3 regions of the Dyadobacter sp. OTU695 genome follow, and region 2 is predicted to be linked to each of the others. Evidence: riboswitches for the same ligand, from Rfam matches in the RefSeq annotation. Region 2 holds a riboswitch; each other region holds the start of a gene.

Region 1 (5,044 bases), on a different contig from region 2:
ATGCGGATTTGGAGATTCTGGATTCGAGGCCCTTGGATGTCACCTTACGGTCGGCACCGACCTGATCAGTGAAATAGGTACCACGGAAATTATCGTAACGCAAACCTACCAAACCTTTCAGTTTCTCACTGATCTTAATCCAGTCCTGTACATAAATACCGTGCACATTCTCCATTGTAGCACGGTAGTATGTGTCTTTGAAGTCAATATAACCCTGGTTCAAAACAGGGTTACGAATTGAAACCGTCGCATTCTTCCCCGGCCCGAAAACGTCGCCATTGTAGGTTTTGCGATCGAGAATGCTCAGCGAATACCCGGCCAGGAGTTTATGCGAAATGCCTTTCGTATCAAACTCAAAGGTCAGTTCCAGCTGGTTTTGCAGGGGTTTCGTGAGGTGATTGAAATAGAATGGGAAAGAGCGGTTCAGCGAATCGAGGGTGGCATTGAACGACAGTTCTTCGGTTGAAAAATAGTTGATATTGTCGGCATAATACGAAAGCTGGTCTGAAAGCGTCAGACCGGAGTTGAAACGGTGCACATATTTCAACTGGTAATCATAACGCGTATGTTTCAGAAAATCGGAGGGGTCGTTGTAACGCGTATCTCGGTCCATACCCGGGGCGAGCTCGCTGCCTTCGAGCATCGGCAGCCCGGTATCGGTGTCGTAAATGTCCTTGTTGGCACCGACGGTCAGGTAAAACAGGTCGCGACCGGTGGGCGTGTATTCCAATGCGAGGTAACCATTGTTGGTATTCGACCCTGAATGACGGTAACCGCCCGTATCCGACATTCCGAAATCGACGCGGTACCGCAGTTTGTCGTTGACAGGACCTCCCGCGCCTGCGCGCATGCGCCGGGTATTAAAACTGCCATAAGCTGCCGAAAAATCGGCCTTAAAATCCGCAGACGGTCGTTTCCGGGCAATATTAATGATTCCTCCCAAAGCCGAATGCCCGAAAAGTACCGAGGCAGGGCCTTTCAGCACTTCTATGCTTTCGACATTCGCCAGATTGGTATTCGGCGCGCTGGTGGAAATGTTATGCCGCTCATCGCGGACGCCATCGACCATCAGTACAAAATTGGAAAAACCACGGATCGTGAAATGCTGAAAACCGCCATAAGTATTGTTAGCACGCACGCCGGTGGTGTTCTTCATGGCTTCCTGCAAATCGTCGATGCCTCGCTGCTCGATGGTGCGGGCCGAAACGGCCGAGGTGGTAAGCGGCATATCCCGTAATGGGACATCGATTTTATTAACCGACGAAAATGCATTGCGGTGTGCGCCTGAAACTGTTATTTCAGACAAATGATGGGTTTTGGCAATGCTGTCGGACGCGGTTTGCGCTAACACACTGCTCCTGGGAGATAACAGTACCACTGCCAGCAGGGCACAAAGAGAAGCCTCCCCGACTCTGCCATACCGCGGGCAGCGGGTCTTAAACATGAACATACTTTTAACCGTTTAAGGTGAGTAATGATCCGAAAAAGGCAGGTCTCCTGACTTGTAACATTTACGCCGTCCTTCCCGGGTTAATTTTGAATGATTGAATGACTGAATGATTGCATAGTGTATTTATTCAATCATTCAATCATTCAGTCATTCAAAACTCAATTTCCAGTGGACATCAATCTGGCATAAACTGCATTCGTTACTTACAGTTGCGCGACAGTTCGTGATTTGCACACGATTCCCTATTAATTCACAGAACGTAAAACCTTTTCCTGGTGGAAAATAAATTAAAGAACTTTTTTGGGCCGCAAAGTTACGATTTAGTCATAGTTTGCGGCATTAAAACGGGAAAAATAGTCATTTCAAAAAACTGTCACATGGAAAGACACGTCGATATACGGCTCCGTCATTGGGTGTTTGTGGACGAGGTCAAATTTTTTGGCCCCGGGCGCTACGAGTTGCTGGAACGCATCGCCGAAACCGGCTCGATCGCGCAGGCTGCCAAGGAAATGGGCCTTTCTTACAAAAAGGCATGGGCGATGGTCGATGCGCTCAATACGCTGGGCAAGGGGCCTTACGTAGTCACCCAGAAAGGAGGCACCAAAGGCGGCGGGACAGTGCTCACCGACACCGCCCGGAACGTAATGGCCGCCTACAAACGGCTGAACGATAAACTGCTTGCAGCATTGGCAGAAGAGCAGGAGCTTTTGTCACTCGTCTGACGCAGCTTGTCAAGGTCGGGTCAGCGGGCCGGCATTCTTTCTGTTTTAGTATAATTGAAATAGGAACGCCCACCTAAAACGGAGGTCTCAGCCGAGAGTTTATAAGTGCCCCAGGGGTAAGATGCTTCCGTTTTCAGGAGCAGTTTTTGGAAAGTACCATTTGTTTTTTGAGACTTTTTCAAAAGCTCGGTCACTACCCGGCCATCCATTGTGGCCGGTTTGGGCAGGTTATAAATATGCAGGATCGTCGGAACGATGTCAATGTTGGACGTCGGCAATTCGGTTGTGAAGCCTTCTTTAAAATCCGGCCCGGAAGCCAGTAGTGCAATATTGATTTCATAAGGGCTCGAACCGCCATGCCCCGCCACACCACCCGAGAAATCAGTACCAGCGTAGCCTTTGTCGTTTTTCGAGTCGTTCCAGTTTGGTGCCACCAGAATATCTCCGGCGCGTTTGGAGTGGTTATAATGGATCAGATCTAAGGAAAGCGTTCCTTTTACTGCTCCCTGCGCGTTGCCTTCCTTTGCCGGTCTGGTAAAAACCGCCCCTACCCACTCCTGCTTATGCAATGCAGCGACAATAGATTCGATCGTTTTTACGTCGTGATTTTTGACATAGATCGCTCCCTCCGCCACCACCACATCGTCTGATTCTTTGTCCTTTTTCAAACCTTCTTTAATCAGAAAATCGACGAGTCCGGGCTTGGCAGTATGCGTTACGAAGCCGTGATCGGTGGAAATGATGACATTATACCGCTCCCCGGAACCCTTCGTCCGTAGTGCTTCCATGATTCTTCCAAACTGGCCGTCCACGTATTTGATCGCTTTCACGGCCTGCTCCGAGCCGATGCCGTGCTCATGCGCCGCGCCGTCGGGATCCGAAAACCAGATCGCGCTCACAAGCGGACCGTTTTTAACCAGTCCGTATTTCAATAATGCATCCGTTATCCACTTGTGGCGGCCCATTTCCTCATCGGCGCCCTGGCTATCCAGGCCAATTTCAGTTAAAACCTGATTTTTGAACGACTCGGGCAAAATCAAATCCGGGTTTACAACCGCCCCATTCACGGTATGATTTTGTAAAAAGGCTTGTCCGGTCGTTCCAGAACTGAAAACCATCATTTTCTGACCCGCGTCCGCCAGCACCTCGCCGAGCGATTTGGCCGTCAGCAGCGGCCCGGCTGTGGCGGGAGGAATTTTCTTCAAATCGTCGTAGGTAGTTCCGATTGACTTGTTTGGAGCTACTTCGGGAATGTAAATGGAATTTCCCAGCAAACCGTGCGTGCCCGGATAGGAGCCCGTGGCGTAGGAAGCAGAATTCACCCGTGTTACCGTCGGGAAAACGCTGTGGTGATGCTTTCCCCATGCCGCCGTTCTCTTAAATGCAAACAAATTCGGCATTTGTTCTTCGGTAATGTAGTCAGGACGCAAGCCGTCAAAAAACACGATCAGGGTTTTGACTTCAAAACGGCGGTTGGCCGTACCCTGTCCGTGAGACAGTTGCAGGGAAATTATCAGAAAAAAACAGAGCAGACAGCGAAGATCTGGTTTCATCAATAGAAAAGATTACTGGATTTCGGAAACGGTAACAATGTGCTTGCTGCGCTGAATACCGTAGAGCAACGTTTTGCCAGCCACCGAGCGGTCTATGGCGATGCCCTGTCCCTCGATGGGCGCAGGTAATGAGCGAAGGTGAGTTAACGTATAGCCTGAGTTCGGTAGTTTCAAGACATAGACCTCGCCGCGATCGTGACCCGTACAATATAGCAGCCCATCCTTACTCCAAGCACCTCCCGAATTGCTTTTGGGCGTAAACAGGTCGACCAGATGCTTTGGAAATACCCAAGCCTCTACCTGCCGCCACGCCATATCGTATTTCACCAGCGACGTCCACCGGACATCCCGTCCCTCGCTCGATTCCTTACCAGCATAATGGGCAAAGCCGATGAACCAATAACCATCCTTCTGGTCCAGCCACGTCAGCGATCCATGCTGCGCGATCCCGAAACTGTGAGTATCCACGTGCTTCAAGGTCTTAGCGTCAAAAATCTCTACAGAACTAGTCATCGGAATTTCGGGATAGTTGGAATTAGCGCAATACAGCAGCCCTTTGATTACGACTCCGCTGTTCAAATGGACTATGCCCTCCTTCGTTCCATCCCAGCTCGCGAGAAGCTTTCCATCCGTCTTGGAATGCTTGGTAATTGTACTGTTGTTGATTACAAAAAAATACTGCGCATCTACCGCCACGGCCTGTTTGGCCTCCTTCACATCAAATTCCTTCAAAGGTGTAAGCGTCTGCGACGATGCCGGTGCCAGCAAGAGCAATAAAAAAATACAGGTCGACAGAGATGTAAGACGGTGCATGGGATACAAATGTTTTCAAATTCTAAAATAGCGAAAGCCCGCCTTTTCTACTTTACCTGAATGTTACCAGCCCGAAATCGTTCGAACGTAAACATTCGGACGCACTATTCGCATGCCTCCGGCCGGTCATGTACGCAAAGGCTGGCCGTAGACCTGCGGGTGGATTAATTAAAGCCGGACCTCCAACCCAGCTTTTTCCAGTTTTCAAATCATGGCCTGAAATACTTCAAACCAAGTAATGCAAGTACAACACATCGATTTGTATTTGTCATGCATTCCCAAACCCGTTTCAAGGCGTCGCTTACCGGCCGGCTGTTGCCGCTAGTTACCATCCTGCTTTTCTCAGCATTCTATTCCCGATGTGTCGCCCAGGCAATCAACCTGAAAAATGCGACATGGCTCATTTCCCCAAATGTTTCTTCCCCCATGAGGGAAACAGCGCCGGCAGTGCTGTCGGAGGAAATCGCGAAACGGACAGGAATAACGCTCAAAAATGCTTCCGCCTG
Region 2 (5,044 bases):
TACAGGAAGTTGAGTAAACAGCTACCAGCTTATTTAGCAGGATACAACTGCGCGTAAGTCTTTGCCTTGTAGCTTTCGAAGTCTTGCTTTTTGTGATAATCTTCTCCGAAAAAGGTAATGATCTGGTGAAATTCCCTGGCTTTCAAATAGCCGGGCAGTGGCTGGATCATGTTGAAATGATCGTCCAGGAAGACTGTGGTCGGATAGCTTGGCTGGTTGTTGGTTAAAGCCAATGCGATTTCATTGATACCGCGACCGCCCTGTTCGAGGTACTTGAACTGCTTGTCACCAAGTTTGATCGTTCCCTTTTGCTCTGCGTCAAGCTTTACGGCATAATATTTCTTATTGATATATTCGGTTACGGCCTTGTCTTTGAACGTTTCACGATCCATGACCTTGCACCATCCGCACCAGTCGGTGTAGACGTCGATCAGAATTTTACGGGGCTCTTTCTGAATTTTGGCATATGCTTCTTCAATGGTCAGCCACTGAATTCCCTCAGCAGGTACCCCTGGGGTTGGCTTGTTGCCGGTATCAGCCTTGAAACCGGCGAGAAATACAAGCATTACCGGAAATATTATCAGCGATGACAGGAGTCGTTTCATGGTAATTTTTTAGATTTCTTATCTTAAACAAGCCTCGGCCTTAAATGATTGCGAGATGCAGGCCTCTAAACAGAATTGACATGGAAGCCCATAAAATCATTCCAATTTTACGCATTTTTGATGAAACCAAAGCAAGGGAGTTTTACATCGGCTGGCTCGGTTTCCAGATCGACTGGGAGCACCGGTATTCGGATGACGCACCACTTTATATGCAAATTTCGCGCGGCGGCCTTACACTTCACTTGTCGGAACACCATGGCGACAGTACTCCCGGCGCTAAAATATTCATCGAATGCACCGGCGTGCGGGATTTCCACAGAGAGCTAAACGAAAAACAATACAAATACAACCGCCCCGGCCTTGAACAGGAACCCTGGGATGCCATTTCGGTCACGGTAATCGACCCGTTTATGAACCGGCTGGCGTTTAACGAGCGGCTTTAAGCTCTTTTGATTTTAGCCAGGGACACCATAATGCCGCCCGCGATGATCAGTAACATGCCCGTCAGCATCGACAGGGAAGGAATAGCTTCTCCCATTAAAAACCCGATTAGCACCGAAAAAAGGATATTGGAATAACCCACCGCAGCGACGCGCCCGGCCTTATCGAACGTGAACGACTGTGTCAGCATTCTTTGTCCCAGGAGCGCAGTAAGCCCCAATGCGAGGAAACCAAGCCATTGATAGGCATTCTGCGGCCATTTGAATGTCCCTATCAGAAAATCGAGGTGTTCCATGGGGTAGTAAGTCCCGACCAGCATCGACAAAATAGGCATAACAATGCCGCTGAGCATAAATGAAAGGATAATCGCCCGGGTATCGTACACGACGCCGAGCTGACGGATCGAGAGGTAGGAGACGGCTGTCAGCAACGCATTCCCCAATCCCAACGCATTGTCCCGCAGGGAAGACGACAGATCAGGCCGGAAGACGAACAAAATACCCGTAAAACCGACGAATATTGCCATCCATTCCTTTCCGTTGAGCGTTTCGCCGATAAGCAGCCAGGAGAAAAGTGCGAGAAATATAGGATAGGTATATTGGTATGTCGATGCGCGCCCGAGCCCGAGGGTCTGGATCGCGTAAAAAAGCATATAAAGTGACAAAGTACCCACTACGCCCCTGAAAATGAGTAGTCCCAGCTTCCCACCCTCCTGCCTCAGCGGCCGTCGCCAGATACTGCTGATGATAAATACTACCCCGACAATATTCCTGAAAAAAACCAGCTGAACAATGTGAAAGTCCCTGCCGAGCCATTTCGAAATCGCCGATGTGAGCGAGAAGAAAAATGCAGCTCCCAGCATAAGGTAGATGCCTTTCAGAGAAGATGAGTTCGAAAAATTTTCGGTAGAAGCGGCCAACGGCAATCGGAATTTGCCACAAAGATAGCGGTTATCCCACACAACCGAAAGTCGGCGGAAATGCCTAACTTTGCTCCTGCTTGGTGCCATAAGCTGCTTCTATCCAGCGATTAGGCTTAATAGGGAATTCCGCGAAAGCCGGAAGCTGTCCCCGCAACTGTAAGTCTGCCAATACGCGTCCGATTCTTCATGCCACTGTCCTGCGACGGGAAGGCTCCGGACGCGAAAGACGAGCCAGGAGACCTGCCAGAGCATTTGATCGGATCGTTTTCGGAGGAAAGACGGAAGATCGCCGCCATCATTGCGATTTAGAGTGATTACCGACCGGAGATTTGTGTGTTACTGGATATTATGGGCAAGTTTTGCACTGGCGTTGCCCGGTTATGCACAAAGAGACTCCATTGAACTTGATCCCGTTACGGTAAGAGCATTTGTACCGGAAAAATTCATGAGCGGCCTCAAAATCCAGCGCATCGATTCCGCCTCGCTTGCTCAGGTACGGTTTCAAAATATCGGCGACGTTTTATCCGCTTACACGCCAGTTGCATTTAAAAACTACGGGCCCGGCCAGCTGAGTACGGCATCCTTCCGCGGCACCTCCGCAAACCATACGGCAGTTCTTTGGAACGGACTCAATATCAATGCCCCTACCCTCGGGCAGACAGATTTTTCGACGATCCCCGTGGCTGGTTTTGATCAGCTTTCGGTACAGTACGGCTCAGCGGCAAGTATTGTCGGTTCCGATGCCGTGGGTGGTAGTATTTTGCTGGGCAGCCGCGCATCTGAAAAGCCATTTCATGTGTCTGTTGGCAGGCAACAGGATACGTTTAACAATCCCCAGACTCAAACCGACGTCCGGTATGCCTGGCCGGTGAACAGCCAATGGGCATTTTCGGGCAAAACGGCGCTTTACGATGGCAGAATGAACAACGAATACCCAAAACCGGTCCGGAATACCTATACGCTTCTGCCTACCGAAACTTTTCAAAAAGGCATTGTGCAGGACCTGTTTTTACATTCACGGAGCGACGAGGAAATCTCTGCACATGTCTGGCTTACCGACAACAAACTAACGCTCACCCCTGACGATGAGCAAGGCCGCGAAATGACCCGAACCACGGCATACCGCACCATGGTCCGCTATCAGGTTCGGACGCTCACGCTCCGCACAGCCTGGGTACGCGACATCATCGATTATGCCAAAGGCGACCTCGCCCGTCCCGACCATTCGGTAACTGATAAGTTTTCTTCAAGAATCGAAAAGGACTTTACATTAAATCTTGGAAGCAATGTTAATCCTGTTTCGGTCAAAACCGGGGGAGAATGGACGCATTACCGCTCGCGTGTGCCCGGGTACGCACAGTCGCCCGCGACCGAGAATCGCACTGATTTTTTCTTGCTGACCCGCTGGCAACCGGCGGATCGGGTGACGGCATCCGTTAATCTCAGGCAAGGGCTCGTTACCGGCTTCAATCCGCCATTCACGCCATCCATTGGTTTGGAATACCGTTTAATTCAAAAAACACTTTACAACCTTTTGCTGAAAGGCTCTTATGGCCGGAGTTACCGTGTTCCTACTTTGAACGAACGTTACTGGAAGGACCTTGGGAATCCTGAGATCCGTCCCGAAACAGGCTGGAACAAAGAGCTTGCCCTCGAACAGACATTCAAAGCGGCATTTGGCGGCACACTGCGTACCTCAGCGACTTTTTATCACAACCGCATCAAAGACTGGACTTACTGGAACCCTTCCAGAAACTACCGCGTGGAAAACCTGCAACAGGTGCTGGCGAGGGGAATCGAATTGCAGTTAAATTATCACCGCCAAAGTGGCTCCTGGCAAACCGGACTGGATGCCGGTTACGCATTCAATAGAAGCGGCCAGGAAAAAGCCTATGATAATTATTCGCAGGATATCGTGGGTAAGCAGCTGGTATTTGTACCGGAGCATTCAGCCAATGCCAATGCATTCGTCCAATTCAAAGCCATGAGGGTTACAGGCCAGTTGCAGGCGGCTGGCAAGCGCTATACAACTTTCGACAATTCACAGTTCCTCGATGGATATGGCCTGGTGAACCTGCTTGCTGCGACGACCTTTACGCTCGACAAATTCAGGTTGGTTTTACAGGGGCAGGTACGTAATGTCACCGACACGTTTTATTTAAATGTCAGAAATAATGCGATGCCGGGAAGAAGTTTTGCATTAAGTTTAACCTTTAGTTACGATTCTCAATAAATCAATGAAAATGAAAAAACAGTTAGCCAGTTCATTAGCAATAGCCTTTTCAACCCTTGCGGTATGGTCCTGTAACCAAAGCGACCCAGCTCCGAAGGGCGATTATGTGAGTGGTGTTTTTGTAATGAATGAGGGTAATTTCTCCCAGAACAACGGTGCGATTTCCTATTTCGCACGGGAAAACACCACTGCTACCGCCGACATTTTTGCCATAGCAAATGGAACGGCGTTGAAGGGCGGCGTGCAGGATTACGCGGCCTCCGAAGAACAAGGCATTATCCTCGTCGATAACTCAGCGGCGGGCCAGGATAAGGTGCAGTTCGTAGAGCGCTACACTTTCAAAGATGAAGGTTCGATCGGCGCACCGGATATCGAGAATCCCCGCGAAGTAGTGATCGTCGGCAGAAAGGCATATGTTTCGTGCTGGGGAACCGACGTTGCCAAGTATTCGACCGGCTACATTGCGGTTATCGACCTTACTACCAAAAAGGTTACTAAAAAGATTAATGTGGCCGACGGACCAGAAAACCTGGTCTACGCTAATGGCAAACTTTACGTTGGAACTACCCAATGGGGTGCCGGAAGCAAGCTGGCGATTATCAATACGACTTCCGATGAATCTACATCTCCGATTGCCACATCAGGCAGTGCCAACCCCGTGGGCATCGATGCTAACGGGAAATTATGGGTAAATACCGGCGATAAGATGCTGCGCATTAATACCGAAACCAATGCAACCGAAGCAACGCTGGCTATCGCTACCGGCGGTAGTAAAACACCAGGTAATTTTACATTCAGCAATGACCTGAAGTCAATTTTCTTCGTGCTTTCGTGGTACGATGA
Region 3 (5,044 bases), on a different contig from region 2:
TAAGACCGAGTAGGCTTTCATTAAATCAAAAACTCTTCAGGTACCGCACCGACAACGCCCGCCCGGGTAGGTTATAGCCGCGTTTTTCGTAGTAATTTTCGTCGGTCAGATTGTTTAGTTTCAATGTAATGGTATGGCCGCCTGAAATTTTGAATTGGGCGACGAAATCCAGCACCATGTATTGCGGATATTCGATTTCAGGATTGATGGGGTCGGTGTAGTCAATGTCCGTTCTCGTTCCGATAGCCCTTCCTGAAAGCCTCAGTTGCAGCCATTTTAAATTATCATAAGCCAATCCAAAATTGAAAGTATTACGGGCAACGTTTTGAATGTCGCGGCGTATTTCGGATGCGTCCGTGCCAACGATGAGCTCTTTTGCTTTGATTATGGAATTACCGTTCCAGAATGCTTTCAATGAATATCGATAATCGCTTTTTGCCCCAAAATCATAAGACAGCTCGGTTTCAAGACCAGTGATTTCCGCATCGGCCGCATTCACAAACGTCGCACGGGAGGTGATAACATCTCCGTTTTCCAACGGTTCGTTCACGACTTTGATAATTTTGGCAATGCGGTTTTCGACTTTCGTACTGTAAAATGTCACGTTGGCTGCGAAACCGGATTGCGGCTTATTGAAATCCAGTCCCAGATCCCAGCTCAGGCTGCTTTCGTTTTTCAGGTCGGGGTTGCCGGCCGTGATGGCAATGCGCCCTTTTGAATCGCGGATTTCATTGTACCCGGCCACGCTGTATGCGTCGGTAGTGACGAATGCCCGCCCGATGTTTGCTTTTACCCGGAGCGATGGCAGCAGGGCATAGGTAATACCGAGACTTGGGCTGGTGAATGGGGTCGTTTTTTTACCGGCCTTGTAGGTAGGCAGCAACGGCGTTTCCCGGACGTCGAACGTAATGTGATCGAGGCGGATGCCGGGTTGCAATGTGAGATTGCCGAAATGTAGCAATGCCTGGCCGAAGAATGCGTTGGAAATCAATGCGTACTCGGGTTGGGTAGGGGCACGCTCGGTGGTATCGTTGGTCCAGCGGCGGCTGTTGGTGGACGCGTTGAGGTAATCGTAACCTAAAATCACCGAATGCCGGCCGAGCTTCCATACATCCTTTACCTGGACGCCTTTCCATGCATTATGCCCTTGTGCGGAACGGAACGGTATAACGGCCTTGCCTGATACATTCTGCGTGTAATTCCGGGTGTTTTCCTCCGATGTATACACCTTTACGCTCGGACTGTGCTGCCCGATCTGCCCGGTTAAGGCAATGTCCAGGGCCTGGCGGTCAACATCTTTGGTGCTCGCTTCCGTACTTCCCGACGAGAGCTCACCGGGTGATTCCACATCCCTCGCCTGGAATTGCTCTCCGCGCACGTCCACACGCCAGTGCTCACTGATCTGATAACCCAGCCTCAGTGCACCCGAGAAGTAATGCAACTTGGTGAATGGCCGCCGTGAACCGTCACCAGTTGTTTCATCGGTTTTTGTCACGGGACGGTCAGCGTAGTTCTTCTGGCCATGTTTGTAGCCCAAAGCATTGCGTAGCCAATTGTCTTCTCCGATTTTGTAATCTTTGGACCTTTCGAGATAGCTGAATGACAAATCATAATCCAGTTTCGGGGTAATATTTCCACCGGTATTGAGCCCTGCCTGCAATGTTTTAAAACTGCCATATTCCAGAAATGCATTTCCTGTGGGCGTACCTTTGGAACGCTGGGTAATAACGTTGATCACGCCGCCCATCGCTTGTGAGCCATACAGCGACGATGCCGGCCCTTTCAGAACTTCAATTCTTTCAATGCCATTTAAATTGATCTGCGAAAGGTTGGTAGCGCCGGCAGGACGTCCGTCGATGAGCAGTAGTGTCCTCTGGTTTAAACCCGAAAATTGCGGGCGGAAACCCCTGATACCGATGCCCGAAGACAAGTTGGGGTACTGGATTACATCCACAGCCGCCGTTTTCCTGACAATGTCGGTCAGGTCCGCAGACGGTGTCATTTGAATATCTTCTTTGGAAATAATGTCCAGCTTTTGAGCAATCTTTTCCTTTTTGGTGTCAAAACGGGTAGCTGTTACGACCACCGGATCGAGCAGTTTCCGGTTCGAGGAGTCGGGGATGCTTTCTTGTGCGAAGGCGGCTGAAATTCCTAAAATTGAGAGAATTGTCCCGCTGGCGAAAGTGCGGGCGGTTTGGTAAAACTGGATATGCATTGGTTAAAATTGAAATGATTCAAAAAGGGTTATCATGCCGATCAGGATTGAGAATGCGCCGACCAGATAGTTGACGATCATCAGAAAACGCTCACGTTTTCCGGCAAAACGGCCGACGGAAAAGGCAAAGAAATAGCCGTAGGCCGACATGGAGAGAATAATGCCGACGCTTTGCAAAATGATGATCCATACGGCGGTCATCGCGTCGCGCGCGGCGAGCGTGAGCGCCACCGTGCATGCCCCGCCCGTGCCTGCGAGGCCATGTACCATTCCTACCCAGAATGACCTGCTGACTTTACGTTCCGCAGGTATTGCGGCAGGCGTCTCAGTTTTGAAATTTCGCCGGATCGCCAGCACTCCCAGCCAGATCATCAGCGGGCCGACCAGCAACTCGACGCGGTCGGCGATATGCAGCGACGTCGTCGATTTGAGCAAGAGCACGAGAATAGCGAACAAAATCAATGTAAACGAATGGCCCAGCGCCCAGTGCGACGATCGCCAGATGAGTTTCCATCGGAGCGCCGGGCGCCGGAGCGCCGGTCGCCGCCGATCAGGATTTTTGTTTTCTTCCGTGGCCAGAACCGAAACCGCGGCCATATGGTCGGGTTCAAAGGAATGTTGCACGCCAAGGAGTAGGGAGTCAATAAGCAGATAATGAATCATTTGGATTTCCGCATAAATAAAAAAATAACTTATGGGAGAATGCAGGGAGTAGCGCGGCTGCGACGCAACCTGCCGTTTCCTCTTGCCTTTCTTCCCGAAAGCAAAACCGGATGATTCAATGGCAGGTCTTCTGGCTCGTTCAGCTCTTGCGCCTTCCCGGGAGTAATGATTGAATGATTGAATGACTGAATGACCGAATATTTTTTATTCAATCATTCAGTCATTCAGTCATTCAAAATTCGATCCCAGTGACATCTTACAAGAGTATCTTTTTGAACTTACAGCAGCGGGTACTGCTCCGGATTTAAACCGGATTCCCTTTTAATCACGCCCGGAGGCGTAAACCAATGAATGTGCAAAGCTATGTGTTTTTGTCGGAGATAAACCAGAAAAATAGCCGAATACCGCTAACTTTACGGCACAATAAGTTCTTTAACATACTTCTCCAACAGGAAAAGGGATTGCGTACCAACGCATTCCAGGGGAATCGTGTGAGAATCACGAGCTGTCGCGCAACTGTGAGGATAATGATTGACCGGGTCGCCGGTGCGATGATGGGATGACCGAATGACTGAATAGAAAATATTCAGTCATTCAGTCATTCGGTCATTCAGTCATTGAACTAAGCCAGAGCACCTGACCTTTCCTTGTTGACAATGCTTTCGCGGTATGAAGCAGGGTCTGGTTTGGATATTCGTCGGGTTTTCACCCGCATCGGCGGTCCGACGCATCGGCGCTCCGACGATCGCCCGGTGGCATTGCTGCCTGGGAATGCCTTTCTTTTTTCTGCTGATTATTTTAACGATCTGTCATCGCACGTCAAATCCTAATTTTTCTGACAGCCTTGATCCTCGAAGGGCTGCGACTGCTGTGGATGATGTTTAGGACTTCGATGCGTTCCGGCTTGATATGGTAGATGACCAGATATTTGCCGTGTTGCAGGTTTCAGTATATACCAGTTTTAGTTGGAATAAAACGACAAATAGGATGATGGAGATATTCGGAAGAACGCTGGTTGATCCGATTGTAAAGTTCCTCTATGAAGACTGTCGCGGAAGAATAGGAGAAAGTTTCGAGGCCGTAAGCGTAAATGTTTTCCAGGCTTTCAACGGCCAGATCGCCAATGACTACCGGGCGAATTTCGACTTCCATTCAGCGATTTTCTGTTTTAAATCCTGCATAGAATGAAATTTACCTTGTTGAGCTTCTTGGACCATACTTTTTACTTCCTCGTCGGTCATCGGTTGACCGGGAAGTGCGTAGTTGGTTTTAAGTGTTTTGGTTTTCCCCATAATCAAAAAAATAAGGATTTAACTCAAAGGAAAATACTTACCCGGAACAAAGCTGCCCAATGAATAATCCAAAATCCAGTTTCCTGATCTCAGCGCCGTCGAGCAATTCGGGCAAAACTACCGTGACCTTGGCATTGTTGCGCGCGTTGCGGGAGCGGGGGCTTGGGGTGCAGGCTTTCAAATGCGGGCCGGATTATATCGATACGATCCACCATAGCACTGCGGCAGGTCGGCCGGGATTAAACCTGGATACTTTTATGGCTTCGGAAGCGCATATGCGCCATGTGTATGCCCATTATGCGTCGCAGGCGGATGTGAGCGTGACCGAGGGTGTGATGGGATTATTCGACGGGGCTGATAGGATGAAGGGTAGTAGTGCGGAGATCGCGGCATTGCTCGATATTCCGGTCGTGCTGGTGATGAATGCGCAATCCATGGCCTATTCGGCGGCGCCGTTGATTTATGGTTTGAAAAATTTTTATCCCGGCATCCGCGTCGTGGGGGCGATTTTCAATTTCGTGAATACCGAATCGCATTACCGGTTTTTGCAGGATGCATGCGCCGATGCGGGCGTGGAGGCTTTGGGTTATTTGCCCAAAAATGAAGCACTACACATCCCGTCCCGGCATTTGGGATTGCACATTTCCGGGGAAACGGATTATGAACAGATTATCAATAGGCTGGCAGAAACTATTCCGCGAACTGTAAACCTGGACCGGCTATTGGAAATTACTTCTGTGAGTGAAGAGCTTGAAAATGAGGGTGTTTTAAGTCGGCAAAATCATTTACCCAAAACAAATAATAAACCGCAAAACCTGCGCATTACGATAGCGCGAGACGAGGCATTTTCCTTTTTGTACGAGCAAAATGTCGA

Evidence for each region. A riboswitch is a leader RNA that binds a small molecule or an ion and turns the genes downstream of it on or off. The one in region 2 is predicted to bind cobalamin.
Region 1: linked by a shared signal. The riboswitch ahead of AAHB90_RS23230 (TonB-dependent receptor) and the one ahead of AAHB90_RS09390 (TonB-dependent receptor plug domain-containing protein) in region 2 are both predicted to bind cobalamin.
Region 3: linked by a shared signal. The riboswitch ahead of AAHB90_RS23090 (hypothetical protein) and the one ahead of AAHB90_RS09390 (TonB-dependent receptor plug domain-containing protein) in region 2 are both predicted to bind cobalamin.

Annotation. Positions count from the first base shown of each region.
Region 1 covers NZ_JASATN010000014.1:80,017-85,060, forward strand. Annotated here, with positions in the region: gene AAHB90_RS23230 (TonB-dependent receptor) at 1-1,444, opposite strand, end outside; cobalamin riboswitch at 1,471-1,735, opposite strand; gene AAHB90_RS23235 (winged helix-turn-helix domain-containing protein) at 1,828-2,172, shown strand; gene AAHB90_RS23240 (alkaline phosphatase family protein) at 2,193-3,725, opposite strand; gene AAHB90_RS23245 (hypothetical protein) at 3,738-4,538, opposite strand; gene AAHB90_RS23250 (hypothetical protein) at 4,965-5,044, shown strand, end outside.
Region 2 covers NZ_JASATN010000003.1:307,565-312,608, reverse strand. Annotated here, with positions in the region: gene AAHB90_RS09405 (thioredoxin family protein) at 30-605, opposite strand; gene AAHB90_RS09400 (glyoxalase superfamily protein) at 686-1,048, shown strand; gene AAHB90_RS09395 (DMT family transporter) at 1,045-1,965, opposite strand; cobalamin riboswitch at 2,030-2,231, shown strand; gene AAHB90_RS09390 (TonB-dependent receptor plug domain-containing protein) at 2,267-4,201, shown strand; gene AAHB90_RS09385 (DUF5074 domain-containing protein) at 4,212-5,044, shown strand, end outside.
Region 3 covers NZ_JASATN010000014.1:43,678-48,721, reverse strand. Annotated here, with positions in the region: gene AAHB90_RS23105 (hypothetical protein) at 1-13, shown strand, start outside; gene AAHB90_RS23100 (TonB-dependent receptor plug domain-containing protein) at 26-2,215, opposite strand; gene AAHB90_RS23095 (hypothetical protein) at 2,219-2,878, opposite strand; cobalamin riboswitch at 2,982-3,242, opposite strand; cobalamin riboswitch at 3,318-3,537, shown strand; gene AAHB90_RS23090 (hypothetical protein) at 3,866-4,066, shown strand; gene AAHB90_RS23085 (cobyrinate a,c-diamide synthase) at 4,230-5,044, shown strand, end outside.